DNA from 4 places in the Glutamicibacter sp. 2E12 genome. Region 3 is predicted to be linked to each of the others. Evidence: riboswitches for the same ligand, from Rfam matches in the RefSeq annotation. Region 3 holds a riboswitch; each other region holds the start of a gene.

Region 1 (7,318 bases), 1.2 Mb from region 3:
CGGCCTTGCGCTCTTTCTCGGCTCCGGCTTCCTCGCAGAAATCCAAGAACGCGCGCAGCCGCAAGCTAGGGCGGTCCGAAGCGGTGTAGGCCACGCAGATATCGCTCACGCCAACCTCGCCCTCGATCTCCAATACCGACAGCGGCAAGCCGTCGTAGCTCAGGTTGACCGGCGGGCGCTGCACCAGAACGGTATAGCCCAAACCCCGAGCCACCATCCCGCGCACCGCCTCGAAGCTCTGCGAACTCCACCGCACCTTGGGGTCCAAGCCCGACATGCGAAGATTCACCAGCTGGTTATCGCGCACCGTGGGGATGTCCAGGGAGACGAAGTCGTCGTCGGCCAGTTCGCTCAAGGCGACGGAGGTGCGATCGGCCAGCCGGTGATTGCCTCCCACCAGCACATAGGGCCGGCCCGACATCACCGTACGCGAAGAGACCTGCGGCAGCAGGTGGCGGGTATGGGTGAGCACCGCATCCAGGTGGCCCTTGAGCATGCGCTCCTGCAGGTCGGCCCCGTCCCCCTCCACGAGGGTGACCTGCAAGTCCGGGTGCACATTGGTGAAGCGTTCGCAGATCACCGGGATCCAGAAAGCGGCCAGCGAGGAATAGCAGCCGATCACCAAAGGGCCGGAGAGCTTGGTCTGGCGTTCGACAATCTGGTCCTGCACTTCTTCGGCATGGCGCACCAGGGCCCGCGAGTCCAGCAGGAAGTCGGTGCCGACAGCCGTGAGCACCACGCCGCGGGCACGTCTGCGCACCAGCAGCTGCGAGCCGACGGCGCGTTCCAGCTCGTCCATGGACTGGGACATGGCTGCCTGGGAAATATGGCACTGCTTCGCTGCGGCGGAGATGGAGCCGAGTTCAGCGACGGCGACGAAGTACTGCAGCTGGCGCAGGGTGTAGTTGATCACCCGCCCAGTCTAGCCAGCGGGCAGCGGACCGCTGCCAACTAGAAAATGTTATGAGGCGAATAATCTATTATTCCTTGACTACTTCATTGCCTCCGCGGATGATGGCATCAGCTTGCCGATGAAACAACCCGTCCACAGGAGACAGATGAAGCCAGTGATGAAGACCGGAATGCATGCAGTGGCGCTTGGAACTGCTGGCGGCCCGCTATTGAGGCCGGATCCAGGAACCGGTCACCGTCGCGGAATTTCTACCGCGATCGTTGTGGACGGCCACGCTTACTTGGTGGATTGCGGCCATGGCGTCGGTTTGGGCCTGGCTGAGATCGGGATTCACCCCACTGCCCTGCGCGGAATTTTCATTACCCATCAGCATTCAGACCACGTCATTGACCTGAATTCTGTCATGGTCCTGGGCGGCCTTGGGTTCCGCGGCACCGATGGTCGGCAGGTTCCTGTTTTCGGACCGGGTGATCGAGGAGTGCTGCCCTCGATGCAGACAGCGGCCGAAGAGCCGGAAGCCATATTTCCGCAGTCGCCCACACCCGGGACCAACGCCATGGTCAACTTGCTACTGCGCGCCCATGCTACAGATCTCAACGATCGCCGACGGGATTCGGCGGCACCTGATATTTCGGATATTTTCCATGGCGTAGATATCGAGATTCCCGCCGGCACAGGCTTCCACCCCAACCACAACAACCATCCGGACATGGAGCCTTTTGAAATATACGCTGATCGGCATGTAAAAATTAGCGCTATCCTGGTCCAGCACCAACCTATCGCTCCGGCATTCGCATTCCGCCTTGATTCGAGATATGGATCGGTCGTGGTTTCCGGCGATACAGCGCCAAGCGCAAATCTTGCGCGCCTGTCCCAAGGCTGCGACTTGCTGTTCCATGAAGCTATTGATCTGGAGGCCATCGCTCGTAGCTACCCGCATGCTTCATCCTCCGAACTGGAAGCGAGCATGGGACATCATCGGCGCGCGCACACCACCGCAGAAGACGCAGGTCGAATCGCCCAGCGGGCTGGAGCACGGAACTTGGCGCTGCATCATTTGGTTCCCGCTGGATCTGGAATGGAAGTTTGGCAGCGGGCTTCGAAACAGTTCTCTGGCGGCCTCTTCGTGCCCCGCGACTTGGATATCTTCCATATCGCAAGTGGCACGGTTACCCAGGTGCGCTAGGGCCAAGGCCGGCAGCTATCCGTCAGGCGACTGGAACGATGGTCGATCGATTGCCCCGGGACTACGACCACGGGCCCAGCATCGGCAAAGAATGCTGGACCCGCAAAATCAAGGAATCTACTTTGATGCACCAATCGCCCACACGCGCGGAAGCTCGGTGCCATTGACCGCCAGGTCGCCAATCAACCTCGCCTTGAACACCCAGGGGTTGTGGTTGCCGGCGGTACGGGCATTGCGCCAGTGCCGGTCCAGGTTCTTGGTAACGCTCGTGGCGCTGGCGGCCAGCGCATCGAAAGCGTGGGTGATTGCGTTGAGGACCAATGGCGTGAGCACCACCTGCGCCTGGGCGCTGGCCAGCTCTGCCGCATCGTTGGCTGCTTCGTCCTCTTCCCCGGTCACCTCGCCGGTGTGCAGCGCCTGCGCAGTTTCATAGGCTCCCTGCAATGCCGTCGACACTCGTTCCACCGTTGCCGCGGCAGCGAAGGCCGCCGCGGAGACCTCGCCGATCACCTGCAGCAGCTGCGGGTCTTCGGCCGCCACATTGGCCGCGGCATGGCTGAAGGTCCGCTTGCGCGCCTTCAGCTCGGCGGCGAAGTCGCGCTCGGCTGCTTTGGCGGAGCCGGCCAGGACAGCGAGCAGCACCTGCTGGTAGAAAGCTGTCTGGTACTTGAAACGCGTATCGAAGTCGATGAGGTCTTCTTCGGCGACAATCGCGTCGGTGAAGGTGGAGGTGCCGGTGCCCGTGGTGCGCTGGCCGAAGCCATCCCAGTCATCGGCCAGCTCGACGCCGCGCTGGTGGCGGTTGACTGCGGCGATCACGCGCTTTCCGGTGTCGGTGCGCTCTGCGTAGGTATCGAGCCAGTCGGCGAAGATCGAGCCGGTGGAGTAGTACTTGGTGCCGTTGAGCTTGAATCTTCCCTCGCCGTCCGGGGTGACCTTGGTGATCACGTCCCCGACCTTGACGGTGCCGACCTCGGTCCAGGAGTTGCCCACCAGTTCTCCCGCCACGAAGCGGGCCAGCCACTTGTCGCGCCCCGGACCGGGGGCCGCAACCAGACGGTCCTCGACGAAGGCGAAGTGCGCGCGCAGCGCTTGGGCAATATTGGAATCCGCCGCCGCGAGATCCACGAAGAGCTCGAAGAGTTCGGGCAGCGTAGCACCGGCACCCCCGTGCGATTCCGGGACCCGAACCGCGCCAAAGCCGGCAGCGGCCAGGTCCGCGACCTGCTGGAAGGGCAATTCGCCGGTGCGGTCGCGTTCAGCTGCACCCTGCGCAATGCGCGCGAAGAGCGGTGCGAAGCGGTTTTTGAGGCCTGCGAGTCGATTGCCAGTTGCAAGTACAGTCATCGTTCAGTCCAATCCGGGAGAAGTTTTCTTAGGTGTACAGCGAGAGCGGCTGGGACTCTCCGCGCAGGAAGTAGGCGCCGACCTCGATCTTCTTGTAGTCCACTGGGTCGTGCAGCGAATGGGTGCGCACATTGCGCCAGTACAGGTCCAGACCCACCGAGTTCGCAGTCGAAGATGAACCGGTCACCTCGAAGATCCGGTTCGCCACATCCACTCCCACCTCAGTGGAGACCACCTTGGCTTCAGCAATTTCCACGGCCAACGCCGCTCGTTCGGGCTGGGTGACTTCCCCGGCCTTCGAGAGCAGGGCATCGAATTTCCGGCCCAGCTTCTCGGTCAGCGCCGCCACTGCTGCAGTGCGGGCTTTGAGCTCTCCGACGGTGCGCTGGAAGATCGGGTCCTGCGAGTAGGTCTCTGCCTGCGAGAACAGCCAGGCGTTCTTGCGGCCCAGCAAGATCTGCTTGCCGCGCTCCAGTGCTCCCTGGGCGATGCCCAGGTAGAAGTTGGCGAAGGCCAACTGGATACCGGGGGTAAGCAGGGTGGAGACCGGTTCATCGGTGACGAATCCCAGCAAGTCCCCTGCTTCGAGCCGCACGTTGTGGAACTTCAAGGAATTCGACGCGCTCAGCCGCTGTCCCAGGTAGTCCCAGTCGTCAACGATTTCCAAGCCATCGATATCGCGTGGCAGAACCAACGCGAGAATCTGCCCGTCGTATTCTCCGCCCTGGACCAGCGCGTTGATGACGATGACCTCGCCAACACCGGAACCCGTGGAGAATCGCTTGGCTCCATTCAGTCGGTAGCCGTCCCCTTCGGCGCTCAGCGTCAAATCCGGATCAACTGGATTCACCGAATCGCCCCAGAGCCAGCCACCTTCCACGGTGCGCTGCCACCATGCCCCTTGCGCTTCTGCTGGGGCGTAGAACGCAATGCCGGACTGGTTGATGTAGTGGTAAGCCAGCAACTGCGAGATGGAGCCATCAGCTGCGGCCAGTATGCGGACCGCTTCGAAAGCCGCTTCCCAATGGGCTCCGGCTCCGCCGAATTCTGCAGGCACCAAGAGATTGAGCAACCCGGCTTCGCGCAGCAGCTGCACTTCGGCGAAAGGCTGGGCGTTCTTTCGGTCGCGTTCGAGCGCGTCAGCCGCCAGCTTGTCAGCTACTTGCTGGGCGACGTCGCGCCAATGAGCCAGTTCAGCTTCATCAGCAGTGCCGGTGTAGGGCACGCGCGGCAATTGGGTATCCAGTACAGTCATCTTCGTTCTCCTCTTGGGCTATGGATTCCGAAGGATGCAGAAAATCTGCGGATCCATCGAACCTGGCGTTAGCACTACCTGCGGAGTGCAGGCTTGCTGCGGCGTCTCGGAGCCAGGCCTCTCAGCCGCTCTGGATGGGTTGTGCTCCGAGTCAAGCATTACTGGCAGGTCCTCGGGAAGGGCGCTGTCATGCGGAGGAACAGCAGGACAAAATACGTCATCTTCGCGCCTTCGCCCTGCCGGAAAACGGGCGGATAAGACGTCATATGACCTTCGCATGACGCAATTGGCATGCTGGAACTGGATTTCAAAGGCGTTCCCCTAGGCATCGATTGGGAACACAGCGTGGATCAGGGCACTTCCATGCGACCGCATTGAATGGCCATTCAAGATCAATCGGCAGAAGAGGCGGCAAGTGGATCCAGCAGGCGTGATTGCCTTCATGTTCGGGTTGCTGAGCATAACGCTGGTCGCAGCGTTCCTCGCCCCGATGGCACGGGACCGGAAGCTCGCTCGCAATGCGGCGATCGGCATCAAGACGCGCCACACCTTGGCCAGCGATGGGGCCTGGCTCGCCGGGCATCAGCAGGCTGCGCCCCTGCTTGCCGCGGCTTCCTGGGCCGGTTGGGCGGCATTGGCCAGCGCAGCAGTTCTCTGCCTGCTGGGCCAATTCGGTTTCGCCTTCGCCGCGACCGGAGCCGGCTACCTGGCCGCCATCGCGTTGCTGGTGATCTCGACTGCCACAGCGAATAAGGCCGCGCGGAGCTTCCCGGCGGCAGGCCTGGGCTAATCCAGCACTGCTTAAAGCAACGGATCGCGCCATCTGCCGATGGCGCGATCCGTTGCTTTCTTGGAAGGCGTGCTGCTAAAGCAGTACGGCTCCCAGGACCAGTACAGTCAGGAAACCCGCGGTGCCCTGGATGGCGGTAGCCACGCTCAGGGTCTTGTAGGCGGTGATCACCGGAATGCGGCTGAGCTGCGAGACGACCCAGAAGTAGGAGTCGTTGGCGTGCGAGACAACCATCGCACCGGCGCCTACTGCCAATACGGATAGCACCATGCCCAGCTCCGAACCCAAGCCCAGGGAGCCGAGCATCGGAGCGACCAGCGCGGAAGTGGTCACCATTGAGACGGTGGACGAGCCCTGGGCGGACTTCAATGCAGCGGCGATCAGGAATGGCACAGCCAGGCCCAAGCCCAGTCCGCTGAGTGAATCCGAAAGAATCGTGGTCAGATCCGACGCGGCCAGGACCGCGCCGAAGCCGGCGCCGGCACCGGTGATCAGCAAGATCGGAGCAGCGGTGCGTACAGCTTCGTTCATCTGCTCATTGAAGACCGCCAGCTTGCTGCCACCGCTCAAAAGAAAAGTCGATGAGATCAAGCCGAAGATCAGCGCAATAACTGGCGTCCCCAGGAAGGAAAGGATTTCCAGGGCAGCGCCTTCGCCAATCGGGTGCGAGGGCAGCTTCGCAATGGATGCGGCACAGATCAGCACCAGCGGAACCAGGATCGGCATGAAGGCTAGCGCCGGGCTGGGCAATTTTCCGAAGCTTGCACGCAGCTGCTCATAGTCGAGTTCGGAGATGTCATTGTGGTCGTCGCTTGGCAACGGGGTCCATTGGGACTTGTTGAAGCGGCTGGCGTAGGCCAAGCCGGCAAGTGCCGAGATGGCCGCAACGGGCAATCCGACTGCGATGATCAAGCCCAGGTTATCGGCAATGCCGATGCTTTCGGCTGCGGCCAGCGGGCCCGGAGTTGGAGGCACCATGGTGTGGGTCGCGTACAGGCCGGTCATCAGGGCGATGGAAGTTGCCAGCCCGGAGACCCCGGTACGCAGGGTGATGGCTTTGCGCAGCGAGTTGAGCACCACGTATCCCGAGTCGCAGAAGACCGGAATGGAAACGATGTAGCCGATAATCGATAGCGTCAGGTTGGGGAACCGGGTACCCAGGACCTTGATCAGCGCATCTGCCATGGAGATCGCGGCGCCGGATTTCTCCAGGATGACACCGATCATCGTTCCGAACAGGATCACCAGTCCGATATTTCCCATGGTGCTGCCAAAGGCCGTGGTGACCGTCGAAGCCACGTCGGCCAGCGGAATCCGGTAGGCGAAGGCCGCCAGGATAGCTGCGCCAACGAGGGCGAGGAATGGGCTGATCTTCAAGCGTGCTGTGACCATCACGATGGCCACAACAAGGATCAGCAGAACAAGCAGTTCGTACACGGCGGGTTGGCTCCTTTGCCAATATCGGTAGTTCAATGCGCCCAGCCCGCAATGGCTCAACGGGTGGACCAGCCCTATCGGCAAAGCTGCTCAAGGCTTTGCCCGTTGGGCTAGATGCCACCGTGCCACCCCGGTTTCGGGCGCAAAGATCGATCATCCTGCCAATACTAGGAAAAGTGACCCCGAATACCTATGGGCACACGACCACATTTGCCTGGGTTCGAAAGAGCCAATGTGTGCAAACACCCCACCCTTCCCAGCCCCGGCGCCAGCTCCCCTAGTTTCCAGGGCCTAGAAAACATGCAGCTGGCCCAAGGCCACTCTCGCGTAGATGGCATGCTGGAGTTTCAGGGATTCGCTGGACCGCCGAATATCGACGCCGCTGACCTG
Region 2 (7,318 bases), 670 kb from region 3:
ATCCACTCCGATACCGCCGCCGATGTGCGCGATGATGGCGTCCAAGTCCAGGTACTCTTCGTATTCGGCTTCCAATGCCTTGGCTTCAGCTTCGGTGGAACCGACGAGGAAGGACAAGCCGGCAAAGACCTTGATGTCATCGCGGCCGCGTCCGGCAGCAGCCAGGTGCTCGATCAGCTGGGCATTTTTCTTCGCCACGTACTGTGCGTGCGGGGCAAAGAGGAAGGTCGCCTCGGCGTGAGTGGCCGCGAACTGCGAACCGCGTGCCGACGAACCAGCCTGGAACAGGAACGGGGTGCGCTGGGCACTTGGCAGTGCCAGGTGCGGACCGTCAATGGAGTAGTAGTCGCCGCGGTGGTTGATTTTGTTGACCTTGGCCGGATCTGCGTAGATTCCGGAAATCTTGTCGGCCAGCAAGGCATCCTCTTCCCAGGAGCCCTCCCACAGCTTGTAGGCGGCGTCCACGTATTCTTCGGCCCAACCGTAGCGGTCATCATGCCCGACCAGTTCTTTCCCGCCGAAATTGCGGTGCGCATTTTCCAGTACGCTGGTGACGATATTCCAGGCCACACGCCCCTGCGAGAGATGATCCAGGGTGGAGATCTGCCGGGCAAACTGGAATGGATGGGATTGGATGACCGAGCTGGTCATCGCCAGGCCGATGTCCTTGGTGCTGGCGGCCAATGCCGAAAGCAGGACCAGCGGATCATGGCTGGGGACCTGCAGTCCCTTTCGTACGTGCGATGCCCAACCACCCTCATGCTCGCCGTAAAGGCCAACCACGTCAGCGAAGAACAGCGAATCGAACTTGGCCTCTTCCAGCTTCTTGGCCAAGTCAACCCATAGGCCCAGTTCATGGAACCGATGCTGCTGCGCTTCGGGGTGGCGCCACATTCCGCCAAGGATGTGGCTAGAGGTGTTCATCAAGAAGGCCGAAAGCAGCAAGCGCGGGCGTTCGTTGAAAGTACCCATGATTATTTTCCTGCCTTTGCTTCGCCGATCGAGTTCAAACCAGTAGGAATGGTGCCGTTGATGAAGTAGTCCCCCACCGAGCGTGCCTTGAAGGCCACCGGATTGTGGGTGGCCACCGTGCGGGCATTGCGCCAGAAGCGGTCCAGCGACTTGGAGGTCGAAATCGCCGAGGCCCCGGTGACGTCGAAGAGCTCGCTGGTGGCGTCCAGGACCAGCTTCGGCGTGGCCACGTGGGCTTGCTGGACGGCAAGCTCTGCGCGCAGGTAGGCCGCTTGCGGGTCCAAACCCAGATCCTCGTCGAGCGCCGAATCCAGTTCCCGGGCTGCGGTGACCACGATGCTCTCTGCAGCGAAGACATTGGCCGCCAAACGGCCGACAAGTTCCTGGATCTGCACGTCATCCTTGAACAGCGCACCGGAGCCGGTGTTGAAGGTTCGCGTGCGGTTGGCAACGATGCCTGCTGCGGCATTGCGGGCCCCCTTGCCGATACCTGCCAGTACGGCGAGCAGGCACAGCTGGAAGAAGGCAGGTTCGAGGGTGGAAGCTATCTTGCGCTGAATGATATTGGCTTCTTCCACCGCAACGTCAGTGAATATCGCGGTGCCGGTACCGGTCAGCGGCTGGCCGAAGCCATCCCAGTCGTCAAGGATCTCCACGCCCTCGGCATGGCGATCGACGATGGCGTATTGGCGCCCCTCAATCCCGTCGGTGGTCGCCATGACCACTACCCAATCGGCGAAGATCGAGCCAGTGGTGTAGTACTTCTCGCCGCGCAGCACCCAGCCTTGCCCGGTCCGGACCAGTTTGGTATTGGTGGTGCCAAGGGCATTGCCGCCACGCTCGGTCGCGGCGTTGCCGAAGATTTCCCCGGCAAGCACACGCGGGAACCAGCGGTCCTGGAACTCTGCCGACTGCAGGGAGATGGTTTCGACGAAGGAGAAGTGGCTGCGCAGCAGGTGCGCCACATTCGAGTCCGCCGCGGCCAGCTCGATCAGCAAGCGGAACAGATGCTCGTGGCTGATAGGCGAACCGCCATGGCTTTCTGGCACGCGCAGCGTGGTGAAACCGGCATCCTTGAGCCACTGCACCTGCTCGAACGGCAGGATGCGCTGCTGCTCGCGTTCACAGCTTCCTTCAGCAATTCTGGCAAAGACCGCTTGGAATCGCTCCAGAAGTTCCTGGTAGCGGCTTTCGATTGCGGGCGCGGCGATCATCGTCATGGGTTCTCCCTGCAGAACGTCGATACTTTGAGTAAAGGAGTCGGAAAATGTGGAGCCCCACAACGCCGAAGTTCAGCGTCGTGGGGCCAAGGGCCTACTTATTCCAGGTGGCGAAGTCCGCTTCGAGATCGCGGTCCCAAGGAGTGCCCAACGCACCGTCGAGGTAGCTCGCGTACCATTCGCGCACCTCATCGGAGTGGTAGGCCTCTTCCAGCGCCTTGCCCTTTTCGGTGTCCGTAAACCCTGGCTTTGCGCCGATGATGTTGATGTACGGGAGCGCTTCTTCTTCCTCTTCAAAGAGCAGTGCGTCCTTCGGGTTCAGTCCGATCTCGGCGCCGAGCCGGGCGAAAAGGAACCCGGCATCCACGTCAGGCAGGGTCTTTGAGAGCGACTGCTGATCTACCTCAACGAACTTGAAGCCCTTGGGGTTCTCCAGGATGTCGTTCTGCGACAAGTGAATCACGCTCTTGCCCTCAGCTACCTTCAGGACACCGGCCTTATCCAACAGGGCCAGCGCGCGTCCGTTGTTGGCGGTATCCACAGGCAGTGCGATGGTCGCACCGTTGGGCAGGTCCTTGATGTCGTCGTATTTCTTCGAATACACGCCGGCAGGCGAGCTGTACATGTAGAAGGCCGGCTCCACGTCGACGTTCTGATCCTTCTTGAACTGTTCCAGGTAAGCGCCGTGCTGGAAGAAGTTGGCATCGTATTCGCCATTGGACACCACGTGGTTCGGCTGCACGATGTCGGTGACATAGGTAGCCTCCAGAGTCCAGCCCTTTTCGGCCAGCAGCTTCTGTGCGATTTTGGTTGGTTCCTGCGATGGGGCAGATTCGGTGACAATAACCTTGATGGTCTTGTCACCGGTGCCGGCGGCCTGTCCACCTGCCAGGCCGCAAGAAGCCAGCGCGAGGAGTGCGGCGGAGCCGGCGGTGAAAGTTAAGAAGGTGCGGCGAGAGAATGCCATGGTGTTGTCCTTTGCTGAAATGCGAGTTGAGCGGGTTTTGTGTTTAGCGCTTGTCAGCGGCGCGCGATAGCCGAGTTCCGACGAACTGAACTGCATGCACCAGCAGGATCATCAACACGATGGCTAGCAGCATGACTCCGGTTTCATAGCGGTAGTAGCCGTAGCGGATTGCGAAGTCGCCGATACCGCCTCCGCCGACCAGTCCGGCCATGGCCGAATACGAGATGAAGCTGACGGTCATGATGGTGATGGAAGACAGCAGTGCAGGCTTGGCTTCGATCAGCAGCACTTCACGGATGATCTGTCCCCGGGTGGCGCCCATGGCCTGTGCTGCTTCGACAACGCCATTGCCAAGCTGGCTGATGTTCTGCTCCACGAACCGGGCGAAATAGGGGATCGCGTTGATGGTCAGCGGAACGATAACCGCCGCGGTGCCAATGGTAGTTCCCACAACGAATCGGGTGAACGGGATGATGGCGATCAGCAGGATGAGGAATGGGAAGGAACGGATTGTATTGACCAGCCCGTCAACGATTCGGTGCAGTCGCGGACGTGGGCGCAAACCGTTGGGAGACATCGAGTAAAGCCAAATGCCCAGCGGGGTTCCCAGGAGAATCGCGATCGGGATGGAAACCAGCAGCATCGCAAAGGTCTGCGCCATGGCGACCCAGATTTCCGGGGCAAGTTCGATGATGCGGTCAAAACTGAAAGCTGCTGCGTTGCCGTTGCTCGTGGCTAGCACTACTGACGTGAAATTCATTGGTAATCCAGGTTCTCTATACGCGGGCTACGGTGGCAGCGACGGCTTGGTCCTGCTTTGGCTGGCGGTTAAGCGTGAGTTCGTCACTGATCAGGTAGCGGCCGATTGGCGTCACTGGTTCAAAGCCTGGTTCTCGCAACGAACTCAGGGCGAACTCTTCAACTACCGCTCCGTCTTCCATGACCGAAACCTTGTCGGCAATGGCCTTAATAACGTTCATCTCGTGGGTGACGATGACTGTGGTGATGCCAAGGCTGGCGTTGATGTCACTGAGGTATTGCAGCACCGACGTTGTCGTTCTAGGATCCACGGCACTGGTTGGCTCATCGCACAGCAGGACCTTGGGCTCGGTGACCAGCGCGCGGGCAATGGCGATGCGCTGTTTCTGGCCGCCCGAAAGCTGTCCTGGATAGGCGGCAGCCTTGTCAGCGAGGTCCACTATGGACAGCGCTTCCAGCGCACGTTCACGGCGTTGCTTTTTCGGAACACCAGCGAACTTCAGATTCAGCTCGACGTTCTGTTGCGCGGTGCGATTGTTCAGCAGGTTGAAGTGCTGGAAGATCATCCCGATCTCATGACGCTGCTTTCGCAGGTCTCCTTCACTGAGCCCGGTCAGTTCGACGCCATCCACGATGACCTGGCCCGACGTGGGACGCTGCAGCAAATTGATATTGCGCAATAGCGTTGACTTTCCTGCACCGGAAAATCCGATAATTCCATGGATGGTTCCGGCCTGGATTTCCAGCGAGACATCCTTGACGGCCGTGAATTGATCTTGGCCCTTGCCGAAGGCGGTCGTTACGTTTTCAAGACGAATCATCATCGCTCCCTTGGTGCTTGGTTATGCGGAGCGCACTTCGCGAAAATCATCTGCGTTCCACAGATTTTCCGTCGCGAAGTGAAAGTACTCCATCGGTTCTGGCTGTAGCACCGCTCCCTCTCGGGTGGTTGCTGCGACGTCGTTGAGCCAGATCTCTCAGTCGCTCTGGATGGTGTGCGTTCGGTTGTACGAGCCGAACAATTCAAGTCTGGAGTCCACGCCCGCAGGCCGGCAAACGTTACTTCAATCGGCGTCATCAAGTCATAGTCCGGACGGATCCACGCTGAAATCACGCAATAATCCACGTAGCAATCTGACACATTTCGCTACTTCCCCTCTTTGTGACGAAAGCCTTGCAGTTTCTGCCCATCTCTCGCTGGCTTGTGCCAGCAATCTTGGGTGGGGAATTCAGCGATGCCTACGGTGGTTGTAGCAGATGCAGACCAACGAGAGGACCCCATGAAGATCGCAATTACCGGTGCCACCGGACAGCTTGGAAATCTAGTCATCGACGCGCTGCTGGCGCGCGGGGCGAATGCCGGTGATCTGGTCGCCATTGGCCGCTCCGAGCAGAAGCTGGAACCACTGGCAGGCAAAGGCCTGGAAACCCGCGTTGCCGATTACAACGCCCAGCCAACTCTCGTGTCCGCACTCGAAGGCATAGACAAGCTGCTGCTGATTTCGGCCAGCGAGGTGGGCCAGCGCGTTGCCCAGCATGAGAACGTCATCAACGCGGCCAAGCACGTGGATGTCTCGCTGATCGCCTACACCTCAATTGCCAACGCCCTGTCCGGCGGCATGAAGCTCGCCGACGAGCACATCGCCACCGAACGGCTGCTGGCCGGATCCGGCATCGACTACGTGCTGTTGCGCAATGGATGGTACATCGAGAACTACACCGACCAGCTGATGGGCTACCTCAACAGCGGCACGGTGCTCGGTGCCGCCGGCGATGGCAAGATCAGCGCTGCCGCCCGTGCAGACTATGCGGATGCCGCTGCGGCCGTGCTGCTTTCCGAGGAGGACCAGAACGGCAGGATCTACGAGCTGGGCAGCGATAAGCCATTCACCCTCGCCCAGCTTGCTGGCGCGGTTGGCGCTGCCGCCGGCCAGGACATCGCCTACCAGGAAATGGATCCAGGGCAACTGGAAAAGATCTACGCTGATGCCGGCGTCCCCGGACCGTTCGCGCACATCCTCGTCGATACCGACATGCGCATTCGAGAAGGAGCGCTGGAAGTGGACTCCGGGGAGCTGGCTCAGCTGATCGGCCGCGCCCCGGCTTCCTTGGGCAAAGTCATCAAGGACAACCTGGACAAGTAGCCCAGGTGCACTAGGGTTCCAGCGGGCAGGCATTGGCGGCGATCGAGGCCGCGGTGCCTGCCCGCCGCTTTAACGCGTCACAACCCGGAATATTCGCGCGGCAATGCCGAAATTGCCGCGCAAACCCATGGTGCTGCGTGTCACAACCGCGCGGCGAGTTCCCGCTCCCGTAAATTTGCGCATACTTCATCCCCACCTGCAGAGGAGATCAAAGCATGCCACGAGTACGTTTAAGATCAGTTGCCTGCGCGGCAGCCATCGCCTTGGGCCTGGGAGCTTTCTCAGCGCTTCCGGCGAGCGCCGAACCACGGCACACCCAGAAGGACCCGACCGCCATCGGCACTGGAGGCGCAGTCTCGTCGGTCGATCCGGAAGCCACCGCTGCCGGCATCGAAATCCTGCGCAAGGGAGGCAACGCTGTCGATGCGGCTGTGGCAACCGCGGCGGCACTGGGCGTCACCGAACCCTATAGCGCAGGCATTGGCGGCGGCGGATACTTCATGCACTACGATGCGAAGTCGGGCAAGGTCAGCACCATCGACGGCCGCGAAACCGCCCCGGCAGGCATTGGGCATGATGCCTTCATCGATCCTGGAACCGGCGAACCGTATAACTTCACCCCGGAACTGGTCACCAGTGGTGTGGCAGTAGGCGTGCCCGGGACAGTGGCCACCTGGCAGCGCGCACTGGATAATTGGGGTTCGCAGAACCTGAAACAGGTTCTGCGGCCGGCAACCCAGATCGCTTCACGCGGCTTTGTCATCGACGAGACGTTCCGCGAGCAGACCCTGGACAACAAGGAACGGTTCGCCGCGTTCACCTCCACGAGCGAATTGTTCCTGCCCGGCGGAGATGCTCCGGAAGTCGGGAGCATTTTCAAGAATCCGGATCTCGCACACACCTACCGGATGCTGGCCAAGCAAGGCATTGATGGATTCTATGAGGGCGAACTGGCTGCCGACATCGCCCAAACGGTACAGGCGCCGCCAAAGAGCGAAGACACCACCCTCCCGGTTCCCGCAGGGCAGCTGGGCACCGCCGACCTGGCCGGCTACGAAGTGGTGGAGCAGGCACCGACAAAGGTGGACTACCGGGGCTACGACGTCTTCGGCATGGCTCCTTCTTCCAGTGGCGGAACGACCATCGGCGAATCTCTGAACATTCTGGGCGAATTCGATTTGCCAGCCATGGAAGAACCCGATGCCTTGCATCATTATTTCGAGGCAACTGCGCTCGCCTACGCTGATCGCGGCAAG
Region 3 (7,318 bases):
CCATGTCCTCGCGGCCGCGAACGAAGTTCTGCCACCACTCGCGCTTGATGTTTTCCTTCAGTTCGGTGCCCAGGGGACCGTAATCCCATGCCGAACGGGAACCACCGTAGATTTCACCAGCCTGGAAAACGAATCCTCGACGCTTTGCGAGGGAAATAACCTGGTCTAGCTTGGACTGTGGCGCCATATCAACTCCAATGGGAATTACGAGGCCGCTGGTTGCGGTCCGTAGAAAAATACATACCTTCCAAGGGTATCGTTTCCGCGGCCTGCAGACGAAGCCGAATCAGGTAACGCCGACGTGAACTTCCACGCCTTTGGCCGATTCTAACGATGCAGCGCGCTTATTTAGGGAAGAATGGAAGCCATGAGTGCCAACGAAGCTTTTGACCTAGAAATCCGCGACGAGTCCATCCGCTTGGGCCAGTTGCTCAAGCTTGCCTCCCTGGCCGAGGATGGCATCCACGCCAAGGAAATGATTTCCGACGGAATCGTCACCGTCAACGGAGAGGTGGACACCCGTCGCGGGGCGCAGATCCGCCCCGGCGACGTGGTGTGCGTGAATGGTGAATGCGTGAAGGTCACCGCGCAGCAGTAGTCAGCTTTTCCCCAGGACGACCCTGTTGAGGAACTCGGCCACATCCTGCAGTTCTTCCATGCACACCGAGTGGCCAATCTGCCGGTAGGTTTCACTGGCCAATTCGGTGTGCCCCGGAACCCACCCCAGGGTGTATTCGATCTTGTCCCGGGTGATCACCGGGTCAGCCAGGTCGCGGCCCCAGAACAGCGGCAGCGGCTTTTCTGCCAGCTTCGCGTCGTCGAATATATCCAAGGGCCCGGGATCCACGGCGAAGCCCGAGAGCCCGACGACGGCTTCAATGGAATCGGGCTGGTAGCGTGCCAATGAAGTCGCCATGGCCATGCCCTGGGAGAAACCGAGCAGGGTGATCGAGGAGTGCTGCTTTACCAGCGGTTCCAGCAATGCCCATAGCGCTTCGACGCTGCGTGCCACCGACTCGATGGAGTAATCGATTTCCTGGGTCAGCGGGAACCAGCTGTACCCCGGGCCTGCTTGGAGCGGTGCGCGCACCGAGAGGTAAGTGAACTCTTCGGGCAGATGCTGCGAGAGCCCCATGAGGTCTTGTTCATTCGAGCCATAGCCGTGCAGGAACACCAGCAGCGGAGTTCCAAGGCGGGATTCGTCGTTACGGGAGATGATGGCCACTGGAGCCTGGTCCGGGATAGTCATAGTTCCCCAAGACTATCGAACAGGACCTCGCGGGGAACTACAGCTAGCTCAGCGCTTCCGCGGCCCGATTCCATCAAGTCCCCGTCCACCGGCGATGGCAGCGCCCGGGTGCAGCAGAACTTCCCCATAATCGCCGTCGAATCTGCTGAAGGCGTTGGCCGGCACTCTCCTGGAACCTTGGTCTTCCAAGGCCTGGAAATCAAGTTGACATGTTACAAGATTATAAATCTTGTAAAAATTGCTTAGCTTTCCAAGCTTTTCGTGTTCAACTGGACCAACCGCCTCTCGGTCCTCCGGAACGCCGCTCTCGCCGGACGGGACGGCGACAGCGACAGAGTTAGGAATAGGCGCCATGGACGAAATTGAATACAGCGAAAATATTCCGGGGCAGCTGCAAGAGGATCTCGATAGTTTCGGGTACATCGAACCGGACCCGGGAAGCGCTTCGTCCCTATTCGATAACGTGGACACCGTATTTTCAGTCGGCATTCCCCTGTTCGCCATGCTCTTTATCGCCGTTATCGGATTGATCATCTTCGTAGCGGTGCGCAATTACCGCAAAGCCAAGAGCGCCGGTTTTGATCCGCTGACCCTGGAAACCGAACTGATGGCAAGAGCCGCTAATTCAGCTATGCTGACGCCGGAAAAATCCCTTGAGGACAAGCTTGCCGAACTCGATTCCCTGCACTCGCGAGGAATCATTACCCGCGACGAGTACTTGCAGGCGCGCCGGGACGCTTTGAGCGACTAGCACGGCGGCTCATGGAATCATCCTCGGGAATGATTGACTATAAGTTACCCATTGGTAACAATAGATTCGTGCCAAACGATTCTGCTTCTGAACCATCAACATCCGCCAATGCCCCACTGCATCCGTGGCGCCGCTATGTCGCCATTGGGGACTCGTTCACCGAGGGCATCGGCGACCCCGACCCGTCGAGCACCGGCCGCCACCTTGGCTGGGCCGACCGCTTGGCCCATGAGCTCAGCCGCACCGTCCCGGACTTCTCGTATGCCAATCTCGCCATTCGAGGCCGGCTGATCGGCCAGATCGTTGCCGAACAGCTCGATCCCTGCATTGACCTGAAGCCCGATCTGATCTCGCTCTGCGCAGGCGGCAACGACGTCCTGCGCCCGGGCGGGGATCCAGACAAGATTGCAGATATCCTCGACAATGCGGTAGCCAAGCTCACCGATACGGGCGCCACGCTCTTGCTCTTCACCGGGCCCGATATTCGCGATACCCCGGTTTTGGGAAGCATCCGAGGCAAGGTGGCGATCTACAACGAAAACGTGCGCACCGTAGCCGCCCGCCACGACGCCATCGTGGCGGACATGTGGGCCTTGCAGGAGTTGCACCAATCCCAGATGTGGGCACCGGATCGCCTGCACTTCTCCCCCGCCGGGCACCAGCGCATTGCCGCCATGGCACTGGACTCGCTGAACGTCGCGCATCCGCTGGACACCGAAATCGTTCCGGCCGTGGATGAACGCAGCTGGAGGGAAGCCCGCAAGGAGGATCTGCAGTGGGCGCGCGAGCATCTTGCTCCCTGGGTATTGCGCCGCCTGCGCCACCAGTCCTCCGGCGACGGCATCACCCCGAAACGGCCCTCGGCCACGCCGTTTGCGCAGACCAAGCCAAACGACTCGCTCGGCGCCGGCGACAGCGCCAAGTAGGCATGAAAAGCCTGAAGCAGTTCCACCGACTACTGGCGGAACTGCTTCAGGCTTTGAAATCTTCCCGAGCCCCTTCCGGGGTTCAGTCTCCGAACACCAAGGTCCGAAGCACGCCATCGAGCTGCGTGGCATCGGTCAGGAATCCATCGTGGCCAATCGGCGAATCAATGTAGTGCACCGGTTTTGGCTTGGCCAGCGACGAAGCCAGCTTCACTGACTGCTCAGGAAAGTACAACCGGTCAGTGGTTACCGCGGCAACCACCACGTTGACCTTCGCCAGTCGCGCCAAGGCGGCTTCCAGGGATTCATGGCCGCGAGCCACATCATGGCTCATCAGCGCCTCGGTGAGCACCAGGTAGCTGTTGGCATCGAAACGATTCACCAACTTGCTGGCCTGATGGTCAAGATAGCTTTCCACCTGGTACCGCCCGCGAGGCCCCTCGAGCAGACCCGTTGGCTTCTCGCCATCCTGCGGGTTGCGCGAGAAACGGGTTTCAAGCTCGGCCTCGGAACGATAGGTGATGTGGGCCAGGCGGCGAGCCAAGCCAAGACCGGCGTCCGGGCGCGCATCGTTGCCGTAGTAGTCGCCATTGCAGAAGTGCGGATCCAACCGGATGGATTGGGTTTGCACCTGTGCAAAGGCAATTTGCTCGGCAGTCGCCTGCGCGCTCGAGGCCATCACTACGAGGTTCTTGACCTGGTCGGGGAACTCGACGGCGTATTCCAACGCGCGCGCACCGCCCATCGAACCGCCAATGACCGCATGCCAGGAATCGATTCCCAGTTGCTTGGCCAGCCGCGCTTCAAGGCGCACCGAGTCCTTGATGGTGACGAAGGGAAAGCTCGAACCGTAGGGCAGGCCCTGGTCGCCCAAGGACGAGGGGCCGGTGGAACCATTGCAACCACCCACCATGTTGATGGACACGACAAAGTACTCATTGGTGTCAACCGTGGCGCCGGGGCCTACGAGCTCTTCCCACCAGCCGGCGCTTTGCGAATCGCCTTGCGCAACGTGGGCGTCACCGGTGAGCGCATGCATCACCAGCACCGCGTTGGAGCCATCAGCTGCTAGCGTCCCCCACGTTTCATAGGCCAGCACCACGTCCGGAAGGAATCCACCGAATTCGAAGTGGTGCTCCCCCACGGACTTACGGCGCAAAATGCCGTCTTGTCCGCCGGCGAGCTCTTCGGCGCGCAGAGTATCTTCAGTAGTCACAATGGATGCCATGCCTAGAGGGTTTCCTGCAGTTCCTTGTTCTCGAGGGCTGCAACAGCTTGGAAGCCCAGTTCCAGATCGGCCAGAATATCCTTGATATTCTCCAGTCCGACGCTCAGCCGCACCAGTCCCGGGCTCACGCCGGCCGCAACCTGCTCCGCTTCGGAGAGCTGGGCATGGGTGGTGGAGGCCGGGTGGATGACCAAGGAGCGCACGTCGCCGATGTTCGCGACATTGGAGTGCAATACCAGTGCGTCCACGAAGGCCTGGCCGGCTTCCGAACCGCCCTCCAGTTCGAACGCGATGATCGAGCCGGCGCCCTGATCGCTGTACTTCTGCGCACGCTCATGCCAAGGCGAGGACTTCAGGCCTGCGTAAGCGACCTTCTGCACTTCCTCGCGGGCTTCGAGCCAATTGGCAACTTCTACGGCATTCTGGCCGTGGCGCTCAATGCGTAGCGACAAGGTTTCCAGGCCCTGCGCGATCAAGAACGCGTTGAACGGCGCAACCGAAGAACCCAAATCGCGCAGCAACTGCACGCGGGCCTTGAGGATGTAGGCCAGATTGGCGCCCAGGATGCCGTTGACACCCAGGTCGCGGGCGAAGACCAGGCCGTTGTAGGACTCGTCCGGGGTGTTGAAGCCCGGGAAGCGGTCGGCGTCCTTGGCGAAGTCGAAGTTGCCCGAGTCCACGATGACACCGGCAATGGCATTGCCGTGGCCGCCAAGGAACTTGGTGGCCGAATGGATCACGATATCCGCACCCCACTCGATCGGGCGGATCAGGTACGGGGTGGCCAGGGTGTTGTCCACCAGCAGCGGCACGCCAGCTTCGTGGGCGATCGCCGAGATGCCCTCGATGTCCAGGACGTCCTGTCGCGGATTGGAGATGGTTTCCCCGAAGAAGGCCTTGGTGTTCGGACGCACCGCGGCACGCCAATCATCCAGGTTGTCCGGGTCCGAAACGAAGGTGACCTCGATGCCCAGGCGCTTGAGCGTGTGCTTGAGCAGGTTCTGGGTTCCGCCATACAGGCTGGGGCTGGCCACCAGGTGGTCGCCGGCTTCGGCCAAATTCAAGATAGCGAAAGTGGTGGCAGCCTGTCCCGAGGAGAGCAGCAGTGCTCCAACGCCGCCCTCCAGGTCAGCGATGCGGGTTTCCACCGCGTCGGTGGTCGGGTTGCCGATACGGGTGTAGATCGGCTCCAGTTCCTGCAGCGCGAAACGTGCAGCAGCGCTCTGGGCGCTGGGGAAGACGAAAGAGGTGGTTTGGAAAATCGGGAGAGCCCGTGCTCCGGTCGTCGGATCCGGGGTCTGGCCGGAGTGGATCTGACGGGTTTCAAATGACCAGTTATTGCTCATGGTTTCCTCCAAATAGCGTTTCATGACTATGGGGGTACGCCACTGAAAAGACACCGACAGGAAGCACCATATCGTGACGACTTCCAGGGGTAACCCGCGCTTGTCCTTGATGCCTTGTGCGTTCAAGGGCCAGGTCTTCACCCGGGGCACCCCACCGCGGTTGGAGGGTTGCCGCCCAGTAAGCCGGGGCTTGTTACTGGGACTCATGACCTGGTACCAGTTTGCCCGAAAACCGAAGATCTTTGCAACGCAAGGGCTCGTCATTGGACTCAATCGGTCATATTTCGCGAATATTGCAGGTTCATCGCAGAGTATTCGATAGCATCACGGCACTTAGGTGTGCCTAAGTAGAGACTCGCATCACATGTTGCCATGATGGGCACATGATGAGGCTAGATCACGTAAGTTATGCATGCGGCCCGGACGGGCTGTTGCCAACCGCTGAAAGAATCTCCGAGTCCCTTGGACTGGAATTCGTCAAGGGCGGCGTGCATCCACGATTCGGAACACGCAATGTCATCTTCCCGCTCAAGCATGGCCAGTACCTGGAGGTGGTTGAAGTCCTGAACCACCCGGCCAGCGACAAGGCACCCTTCGGACAGGCGGTTCGCGCCCGTTCGGAGCTCGGCGGCGGCTGGATGGGCTGGTGCGTCTCGGTGGAAGATCTATCCAGTGCCGAAGACCGCTTGGGCCGCAAGTCGGTGCCGGGCAACCGGAAGTTCCCTGATGGCCGCGAACTGACCTGGCAGCAGATTGGCATCAAGGGCCTGATCGCCGATCCGCAGTGCCCGTACCTGATTTCCTGGGATGAAGGATCCGAGGAGCTGCATCCGTCCAAGGCGCTGGAACCTGCCGGCGCCATCAGCCAGATCGCCATCGCCGGCTCGCGTGAACGGGTGCTGGATTGGCTGGGCCAGCCGCAGAACGTCAATTTGGGCGCTGTCACCATGCAATATGAAGCGCCGAATGGCACTCCGGGCATCATGTCGGTTACCTTTGAGACCGAGTCCGGAACCGTGGTGCTGTAAACAGTTCCGCAGAGATCGCAAGTAGGCGGGGACAATGGCGTCCCCACCTACTTTCTTTTCGTTAAGGCCGGTCCAGCCGCTTCCCCAGGACCGCGACGTGCTGGTCTTCGAAGCCCAGCCGTTCATAGAAATCGATGACGGCAGAGTTCTCCTCGCGGACCATGAGCTGCACCTTGGGCACGCCGAGATCCCGCAGCCACAGGACAGCGGCATCCACCAGCGCCCTTCCCAGGCCGTTGCCCTGCCGGCACGGATCCACCGCAACATAGTAGAGCCAACCTCGGTGGCCATCATGGCCAACCATCGCAGTAGCCATGAGTTGATCGTTCTCAACGATGGACAGCACCGTGGAAGTAGGCTCGGCCAAAGCCCGTCGGGCGTCGGCGAGCGCATCATTCCACGGACGAGTCAGCCCAGTTGCTTCCCACAATTCAACTGCTTGGCGAAGGTCCTCTTCGCGCAGCACGGTAATCTGCATTGGCTCAGCTTACCGGCGCTACTGGCCGATTCCGATGGCCGGCCCGACCAAGGCGTATCCCACGAAGCCGATGGCATCAAGCAGGAAGTGCGCGATAACCAGCGGCATCACCCGCCCGTACTTCTGGTATACCCAGCCGAAGACGACGCCCATGAGCATATTGCCGATCATCGGCCCCACCCCCTGGTACAGGTGGTAGCTGCCTCGGATCATCGCAGAACCAATAATCGTGCTCCACAGGCCCAGCTTCAATTTCTTGGCGTAGGTGAACAGGAATCCGAGCATCAGCACTTCTTCGAGGACTGCATGACG
Region 4 (7,318 bases), 680 kb from region 3:
CATCGAATGCCTGCGCGTGGTGCTCGGTGGACTGGGTATCAACCACCTCATGCCACCAGATGTCGCGGCCTTCGGTCCACGGGATTTCGTCGCCGGTGCGGCGGATAACCAGGACCTTTTCGATTTCGTTCTCGCCGGCAACGGCCGCATCGGCGTTGCCTTTGACCGGAACCGAAGTGCCGCGGCGGAACTGGCCGTCGGTGGTGACCAGGACCTTTGCCTTGGTGTCCTCCACGCGGAACCTCAGCGCTTCGGCGGAGAACCCGCCGAAGACCAGCGAGTGGATGGCGCCGATGCGGGCGCAAGCCAAGGTGATGACAATTGTTTCAATGAGCACCGGCAGGTAAATGACCACGCGGTCGCCCTTCACCACACCCAGGGATTCCAAGGCGTTGGCTGCCTGGGAGACCCGCTCCTGCAAATTCTTGTAGGTGACGGCTACCCGGTCTCCGGGCTCGCCTTCGAAATACAGTGCGACCTTCTGCCCGCGTCCCGCAGCTACATGGCGGTCGGCGCAGTTCACTGCGGCGTTCAGCTTGCCGCCGAGGTACCAAGAAATTTCCGGTCCGCGCTTGGCATCCGGATCGGCCGGAATGATGCGGCTGGTGGTGTGCCACGGGATGTCCCAATCCAAGAGGTTCGCCGCTTCGTCCCAGAATTCCTGGCGTGCTGCCTCTGAAACTTGAGTTGAGGTTGTTGCCAATTCGGTGGTCATCGCAAACTTTCTTTGGTGAGGGGTAGCTTTGTCAGCGGGTACTAGCGGGTACTAGCGGGTATTAGCGGGTCCGGTTTCAGGTCCAGCGCTTGATAGCCCAGCGTTCTGCTATCGACAGCAGGGCATCGGTGATCTTTCCAAAGACGGCCAGCAGCACGATGGTCATGATCAGGCGGTCCAATCGGCCGTTGTTCTGCGAGTCGGTGAGCAAGAAGCCAAGGCCCATTGACGCGCCGAGGAGTTCGGCTGCGACCAGGAAGAGCCAAGCTTGGGCTAGTGCCAAACGCAGGCCGGAGAAGATCGAAGGGACCACTGCGGGCAGCTGGACGGTGCGCAGCAGCTTCAATCCCTTCAACCCGAAGGAGCGGGCTGCTTCGACCAGGTGGGCATCGACATGGCGCAACGCCAAGGCGACGGTGGTAAAGACCGGGAAGAAGGCACCAATGATCACGAGTGTGACCTTGGAATCTTCACCCATTTTCATCCAGAGCACCAGCAGCGGAACCCAAGCCAAGGAAGGGACTGCACGCAGGGCGCTGATGCTCAGTCCCAGAAATGCATCTGCCAATTTGGACAGTCCGACAAGCGCACCCAGCGCCAAGCCCAGCAATGATCCGAAGGCGAAACCGAGAAGAACACGCTGAGTGGAGATGCCGATGTGCTTTCCGAGTTCGCCATCCTGGAAGAGCTCAATGGCAGCAGAAACCACTGAACCCGGAGTTGGCAGTGTCCACGGAGCAACGATTCCGGTAACGGTGACAAATTGCCACACAGCCAGGGTGGTCAGCGGCAAGACCAGCGCAAGCAGCCATTTCGGGGCACGCAGGATCGTTGCGGCCATGCTGGCCTTCTGCTTGGCAGGTGTTTGGCTTCCGCGGGTTCCAGCCACGTTAGAGGGACTCATGGCTGGTTACTCTCCGGAGATCTTTGTTGCGTCTGCCTTGACGGCAAACTGGTCATCGATGAGGGTTTCCAGAGCTTCATCAACGGATTCCTGCTCCGAGACATCGCCGCTAGCGACCAGCGTGGGAGCAATCTTGCTCAGGACTCCAGTGAATTTGGCGTCGGGAACTGCCGGAACGTCCAGATTGGAGCGTTCCTCAATGACGGTGGCAGCAACTCCTGGTTCGAGCCCTGCTACGTCGGCCAGGATTTCTGCGGTTTCCTCGGGATTGTCAGCTGCCCAGCCACGAGCCTTTTCGTAGGCATCGACAACGAGCTGGGCGAGTTCGGGGCTCTGCTCAATGAAGTCTTCGCGAGCGTTCAGCGCACCGTAGGTGTTGAAATCCAAGTTCCGGTAAACCAGTTGCGCGCCGTCTTTTTCGGCAGCGGCCATGATCGGATCCAAACCGCTCCAGGCATCAACCGAGCCGTTGGCCAGGGCGGTACGTCCATCGGCATGCTGGAGGTTCTGCAGCTTGATGTCAGCTTCACTCAAGCCCGCGGATTCCAGCGCCTGCAGCAGGAAGAAGTATGGGTCGGTGCCCTTTGTAGCGGCCACGGTCTTGCCAGCGAGATCTTCAACGGACTCGATTTTCGAGTCCTTATCCACTACCAGGGCCGCCCATTCCGGCTGCGAATACAGTGCGATGGTCTTGATGGGTGCACCGTTCGAACGGTTCAGGAGCGCAGCGGAACCGGCTGTGGAACCAACATCGATTGCGTCGGCGCGAAGAGCTTCATTGGCCTTGTTGGAACCAGCGGACTGGATCCATTCGACATTTACGCCCTGCTCCTTGGCGGCTGCTTCCAACCATCCCTTTTCCTTGAGTACCAGGCTCAGCGGGTTGTAAGTGGCAAAGTCGATGGACAGGGTCTGACCATCCGAGGAGGCTGTAGCGTTTTCGCCAGCACAGCCGGTCAGGGCAACTGCGCCAACGATCAAGGCGGCGGCGGACAATGCAGTGCGGCGGGTGAGACGGTTCAAAAGCATGGAGAATCCTAGAATTGTGCGTGCAAGCGGTGTAGGTGAAAAGGCAAAGGGGACGAATGGTTCGGGACCCACGGCGTGGCCGGGACTAATGGTTGGTTGGGTCGACGCCGAGCAGGCGCAATAGGTGCAGGCGATCTGCAACGAACTTTTCATCGGTATGCCGGCGTGGATGCACAGCTGAGATGGACAGATCCTCGATGACGCCCGCTGCACTATGCCCAGCGCCTCGCCCCAGAACAATCACGCGGTCAGCCAAAGTCAACGCCTCGTCCACATCATGGGTCACCATGAGAACAGTGGTGGGGAACGATGCGTGAATCGAGAGCAGCAGATCCTGCATCTTCAAGCGTGTCAGCGCATCGAGGGCGCCGAAGGGTTCATCAAGAAGCAATACACCCGGGCGCCGAGCCAGCGCGCGAGCCAGCGAAACCCGTTGCGCCATGCCTCCGGAGATCTCGCGTGGGCGCAAGCTGGCTGCATGGCTCAGACCGGTCAGCTCGATCAACTCATCGATCAGCGAGTTGCCGGCGCGCTTATCGGTTTCCGGTGCCAGGCCCAGTGCAATGTTCTGGCGAACCGAGCGCCATGGCAGCAGCCGGGGCTCCTGGAAGGCAACGGCGCATAACTCGTTGATGCCGGTGACCTCGCGGGTGCCGGTGCGGATGGTGCCGGTGGTGGGGTGGTCCAAGCCCGATACTGAACGCAGCAGCGTGGATTTTCCGCAACCGCTGGCTCCAAGAATGGCCACGACTTGACCTGCTGGAATTTGCAGGTTGATATCGGTCAGAACGGTGCGGCTTTCCATCTTGGTGGTGAAGGTTCGCGACACGTTGCTGAACTGCACGTCCAGGGCGCTTGAAGCTGAGGCAACGGGAGCTGCCTCGGGCGCTGCAAAGGAAAGAGTCATGTTCATCTCCATCGTTCCTGGCGGTAGCACCGGCCTGCAGAGCAAAACTCCAAAGGTGGTTGCTGCGGCGTCGTGGAGCCAGATCTCTCGGCCGCTCGGGATGGTTACGTGTCCATTACAACGAGTCGAACGATTTGAACGCAAATCTTGCGTAATATGAAAAAATCTTCGACAACTACGTCACATTGCCCAGAAATTTCGTTATTTATTTTATTGCAGGCCGGTTTGCTCGACATTAAGCAAAACTTTGCAACTCATCTTCGGCAGGACGCGGATTAGGCTGTGAAATTTGAAGATGGGCACTGCCGGCACTGGGACGAAATGTGACTTCGCGGGTTGGAAACGCCGGTTTATTACCGTTACAAATGAATTACGACCCATCCAGAGCGGCTGAGAGATCTGGCTCCACGACGCCGCAGCAACCACCCCAATAGCGGGACGGTGCTACCGCCAGGACCGATGGAAAGAATTGAGAACCCTGATGCCTATTGGTGAATCGCACAATGCCCTCGGACTGGACTTCAACCAGCTCAGTGACCCTTCGCAGGCCACCACAATGGACCTGGACAAGTTTGAAGAACAGCTGCCGACCAGGCAATTGCTGAAAATCACCCCCGGACCAAGTGCGGATGAGCAATACGACCGGCTGGCCGAAATTTTCCGTCCCGTTTTTGCGCAGATCGCCGCGACAGCCAAGGACCGCGACTTGAACCGCGTGCTTCCTTTCGAGCAGGTAGGCCTGCTGAATCGCGAGCGTTTCGGTGCGCTGCGCCTTTCCGTTGCCGACGGGGGCTACGGCGCACGGCTGGTGGATGTCTTCCGTCTGCTCATCGAGCTGTCCGAGGCGGACTCCCACGTAGGCCAGCTGTGGCGTGCGCATATCGCATTCGTCGAGAACGTCTTGGCGCTGGAGGACGAAGAGCTGCGCAAGAAGTGGGTCGCTCGCATCGCTGCCGGGCAGATTATCGGCAACGCCTACACCGAACGCGGTGGCAACGCCCTGGGCACCTTGAACACCAAGGCCAGCACCGTGGACGGGCGCTGGGTGATCGACGGTGAAAAGTACTACTGCACCGGCACCATTTTTGCCGACTGGACCACCGTTGCCGTGGCCCACCCGGAGCTCGCCGGCCGCCAGATCGCCGTGGTCTCCACCCAGCGCAGCGGCGTCAAGATCCTCGACGACTGGGATGGGTTCGGCCAGGGCCTCACCGGAACCGGCACTACCGAATTCCACCAGGTCCCGGTGGATTGCTTCATGCCGCAGCAGACCAATGACTCCGAAGCGGCGATCTTCCAGCTGGTGCTCATGGCCGTGCAGGCAGGCATCGCCCGCGCCGCATTGAACGACCTGCGTCACGCGGTGCAGGCACGCACCCGCATCTTCACCACTGGAACCGGGGTGCCGGTATACCAGGAACCCCAGGTCCTCCAGCTGGTGGGCGAAGTTTCCGCGGAGTCCTTCGCTGCCGACTCCGTGGTGATCGGCGCAGTCCTTGAAGTTGAAGCCGCCTTGGGCGATCCGGGACTGAACGACGAGGAACGCTACGCCGTATGCGAGCTGGCCGCCAACCGCGCGCAAACCGTGGTGCAGCCACTGGCCATCGGCGTGACCAGCAAGCTCTTCGACGCACTGGGAGCCTCTTCCACCAGAAGCGGCTGCAACCTGGACCGGCATTGGCGCAATGCGCGCACCATCGCCACCCATAACCCGGCGATCTACAAGGCGCGCATCGTCGGGGACTACGAGATCAACGGGGTCCAGCCGCAGCGGCTGTCCGTCACCGGCGAAGATTCGACCCAGCGGGCTTGAGGGCCTGCGACGTAAACCAGCAACTTTCCACGATTACCGACCTATGGGGGCAAAGCCATGAGCGAGAACAAGCGCGAGATCCTATTCAACGCATTCGACATGAACTGCGTGGTGCACCAGTCGCCGGGCCTGTGGCGCCATCCGCAGGACAAGGCCTCGACCTACAACACCCTGGGCTACTGGACGCACCTGGCCAAGGTGCTGGAAAAGGGGAAGTTCGACGGACTGTTCCTCGCCGACGTGCTGGGCACCTACGACGTGTACAAGGGCACCAACGTCACCCCGCTGGGCTCCGGCGCCCAGGCACCGGTCAACGACCCGATGATGCTGGTTTCCGCCATGGCCGCCGTGACCGAGAACCTCGGCTTCGGCGTCACCGCGGGCACCGCCTATGAGCACCCGTACGCTTTCGCCCGCCGCCTGGCCACCCTGGACCACCTGACCAACGGCCGCGTGGGCTGGAATGTCGTCACCGGCTACCTTCCCTCGGCCGCCCGCAATATGGGCCAGGAAGACCAGATGGAGCACGACGAGCGCTACAACCACGCCGATGAGTACCTCGAGGTGGTCTACAAGCTGCTCGAAGGCTCGTGGGAAGACGACGCGGTGCAGAATGACAAGGCCACCGGCGTCTACACCGACCCGGCCAAGGTGCACCCGATCGAGCACGAAGGCAAGTACTTCAAGGTTCCGGGCATCGCCATCACCGAGCCGTCCACCCAGCGCACCCCGGTGATCTACCAGGCCGGCGCCTCCAAGCGCGGCACCGAGTTCGCCGCGTCGAACGCCGAAGCGATCTTCGTCAATTGCCCCACCCGCGACCTGCTGAAGGAAGCGGTCAGCAAGATCCGTGACGCTGCCGAGGCCGCCGGGCGTGGCCGCTACGACATCAAGGTCTTCGCCATGCAGACCATCATTACCGCCGAAACCACCGAACTGGCCCAGGCGAAGTTCCAGGACTACAGCTCCTACGTGGATATCGAGGGGTCGCTGGCACTGCTGTCCGGCTGGACCGGCATCGACATGTCCGTCTACGGCCCCGACGATGTCATCGGCGACGACGTGAAGTCCAACGCCATCCAGTCCTCGGTGGAAACCTTCAAGAAGGCCAGCGGCGATACCGGCAAGCCGTGGACCATCCGCCAGCTGGCCGAATGGATCGGCGTGGGCGGATTCGGCCCGGTCTCCGTCGGTTCCGGCGCCGAGGTAGCCGAGAAGCTCATCGACTGGGTGGAGTACACCGACGTGGACGGCTTCAACCTCGCCTATGCTGTCACTCCGGGCACCTTCGAGGACATCGTCGAGTACGTGGTTCCCGAGCTGCAGGCGCGCGGGGTCTACAAGACCGAATACACCGAGGGCTCGCTGCGCCACAAGATGTTCGGCGCCGGCGACCGCGTGAAGGACACCCACCGCGCAGCCCGGTACAAGATCTCCAACCGGATGGCCGCGCAGGCCTGATATGTGCCCGTAATTGTCAAGTAGGCATGGGTTAGCACCCGCTCGGCTGGATTGCCGAGCGGGTGCTTTTCACCTCCCTGATCGACCCGGTGGTGCGGCGTGTCTTGGTGACGCGTGGTCAGTCTGACATACGCGGGTTGGTTACCGCATGACCCTGTTTCGGCGAGAGCAACCAGCTTGTCTAGGATCGAGCGTGGCACCTCTTGGGATGCTGCTCATAGGCCTTCCGCTGATGCGCTCTTCACGCTGCATGCTCCACTTGGCATGATATGAGAGGCGAGTCTTGCAGAATTATTCGTCCATCACGGCCAATGACCAGCACCAACCGGCAAGTTCACGGGCAATCGCGGTGCACGCGACGGTGTGCTTCTTCTTGTGGCTGGCCAGGGTATTCCACCGCTGGTTCAGGCGCCGATTCCCGGCATCGCCCCGTGCCGCTGCCTGGGCCGATGCCTTGGCCCACCGGTCGGTCATGGTTTTCCCCGGCTG

Evidence for each region. A riboswitch is a leader RNA that binds a small molecule or an ion and turns the genes downstream of it on or off. The one in region 3 is predicted to bind S-adenosylmethionine.
Region 1: linked by a shared signal. The riboswitch ahead of ACP3TE_RS08200 (acyl-CoA dehydrogenase family protein) and the one ahead of ACP3TE_RS02735 (bifunctional o-acetylhomoserine/o-acetylserine sulfhydrylase) in region 3 are both predicted to bind S-adenosylmethionine.
Region 2: linked by a shared signal. The riboswitch ahead of ACP3TE_RS05845 (methionine ABC transporter ATP-binding protein) and the one ahead of ACP3TE_RS02735 (bifunctional o-acetylhomoserine/o-acetylserine sulfhydrylase) in region 3 are both predicted to bind S-adenosylmethionine.
Region 4: linked by a shared signal. The riboswitch ahead of ACP3TE_RS05875 (ABC transporter ATP-binding protein) and the one ahead of ACP3TE_RS02735 (bifunctional o-acetylhomoserine/o-acetylserine sulfhydrylase) in region 3 are both predicted to bind S-adenosylmethionine.

Annotation. Positions count from the first base shown of each region.
Region 1 is NZ_CP188297.1:1,750,075-1,757,392, reverse strand. It holds gene ACP3TE_RS08220 (LysR substrate-binding domain-containing protein) at 1-913, opposite strand, end outside; partial or broken gene ACP3TE_RS08215 (MBL fold metallo-hydrolase) at 1,032-1,304, shown strand; gene ACP3TE_RS08210 (MBL fold metallo-hydrolase) at 1,404-2,099, shown strand; gene ACP3TE_RS08205 (acyl-CoA dehydrogenase family protein) at 2,217-3,446, opposite strand; gene ACP3TE_RS08200 (acyl-CoA dehydrogenase family protein) at 3,475-4,701, opposite strand; SAM riboswitch class I at 4,752-4,842, opposite strand; gene ACP3TE_RS08195 (hypothetical protein) at 5,117-5,491, shown strand; gene ACP3TE_RS08190 (GntP family permease) at 5,567-6,928, opposite strand; gene ACP3TE_RS08185 (CdaR family transcriptional regulator) at 7,220-7,318, opposite strand, start outside.
Region 2 is NZ_CP188297.1:1,256,920-1,264,237, forward strand. It holds gene ACP3TE_RS05825 (NtaA/DmoA family FMN-dependent monooxygenase) at 1-972, opposite strand, end outside; gene ACP3TE_RS05830 (acyl-CoA dehydrogenase family protein) at 975-2,192, opposite strand; gene ACP3TE_RS05835 (MetQ/NlpA family ABC transporter substrate-binding protein) at 2,287-3,159, opposite strand; gene ACP3TE_RS05840 (methionine ABC transporter permease) at 3,203-3,919, opposite strand; gene ACP3TE_RS05845 (methionine ABC transporter ATP-binding protein) at 3,936-4,742, opposite strand; SAM riboswitch class I at 4,826-4,915, opposite strand; gene ACP3TE_RS05850 (NAD(P)H-binding protein) at 5,199-6,062, shown strand; gene ggt (gamma-glutamyltransferase) at 6,278-7,318, shown strand, end outside.
Region 3 is NZ_CP188297.1:586,682-593,999, forward strand. It holds gene ACP3TE_RS02705 (glycine--tRNA ligase) at 1-187, opposite strand, end outside; gene ACP3TE_RS02710 (RNA-binding S4 domain-containing protein) at 368-598, shown strand; gene ACP3TE_RS02715 (alpha/beta hydrolase) at 599-1,249, opposite strand; gene ACP3TE_RS02720 (SHOCT domain-containing protein) at 1,602-2,000, shown strand; gene ACP3TE_RS02725 (SGNH/GDSL hydrolase family protein) at 2,030-2,926, shown strand; gene metX (homoserine O-acetyltransferase MetX) at 3,009-4,154, opposite strand; gene ACP3TE_RS02735 (bifunctional o-acetylhomoserine/o-acetylserine sulfhydrylase) at 4,157-5,500, opposite strand; SAM riboswitch class IV at 5,592-5,711, opposite strand; gene ACP3TE_RS02740 (VOC family protein) at 5,884-6,528, shown strand; gene ACP3TE_RS02745 (GNAT family acetyltransferase) at 6,590-7,006, opposite strand; gene ACP3TE_RS02750 (CPBP family intramembrane glutamic endopeptidase) at 7,025-7,318, opposite strand, start outside.
Region 4 is NZ_CP188297.1:1,266,133-1,273,450, reverse strand. It holds gene acs (acetate--CoA ligase) at 1-715, opposite strand, end outside; gene ACP3TE_RS05885 (ABC transporter permease) at 792-1,556, opposite strand; gene ACP3TE_RS05880 (aliphatic sulfonate ABC transporter substrate-binding protein) at 1,626-2,648, opposite strand; gene ACP3TE_RS05875 (ABC transporter ATP-binding protein) at 2,734-3,555, opposite strand; SAM riboswitch class I at 3,561-3,662, opposite strand; SAM riboswitch class I at 3,930-4,021, shown strand; gene ACP3TE_RS05870 (acyl-CoA dehydrogenase family protein) at 4,037-5,368, shown strand; gene ACP3TE_RS05865 (LLM class flavin-dependent oxidoreductase) at 5,426-6,829, shown strand; gene ACP3TE_RS05860 (IS110 family transposase) at 7,121-7,318, opposite strand, start outside.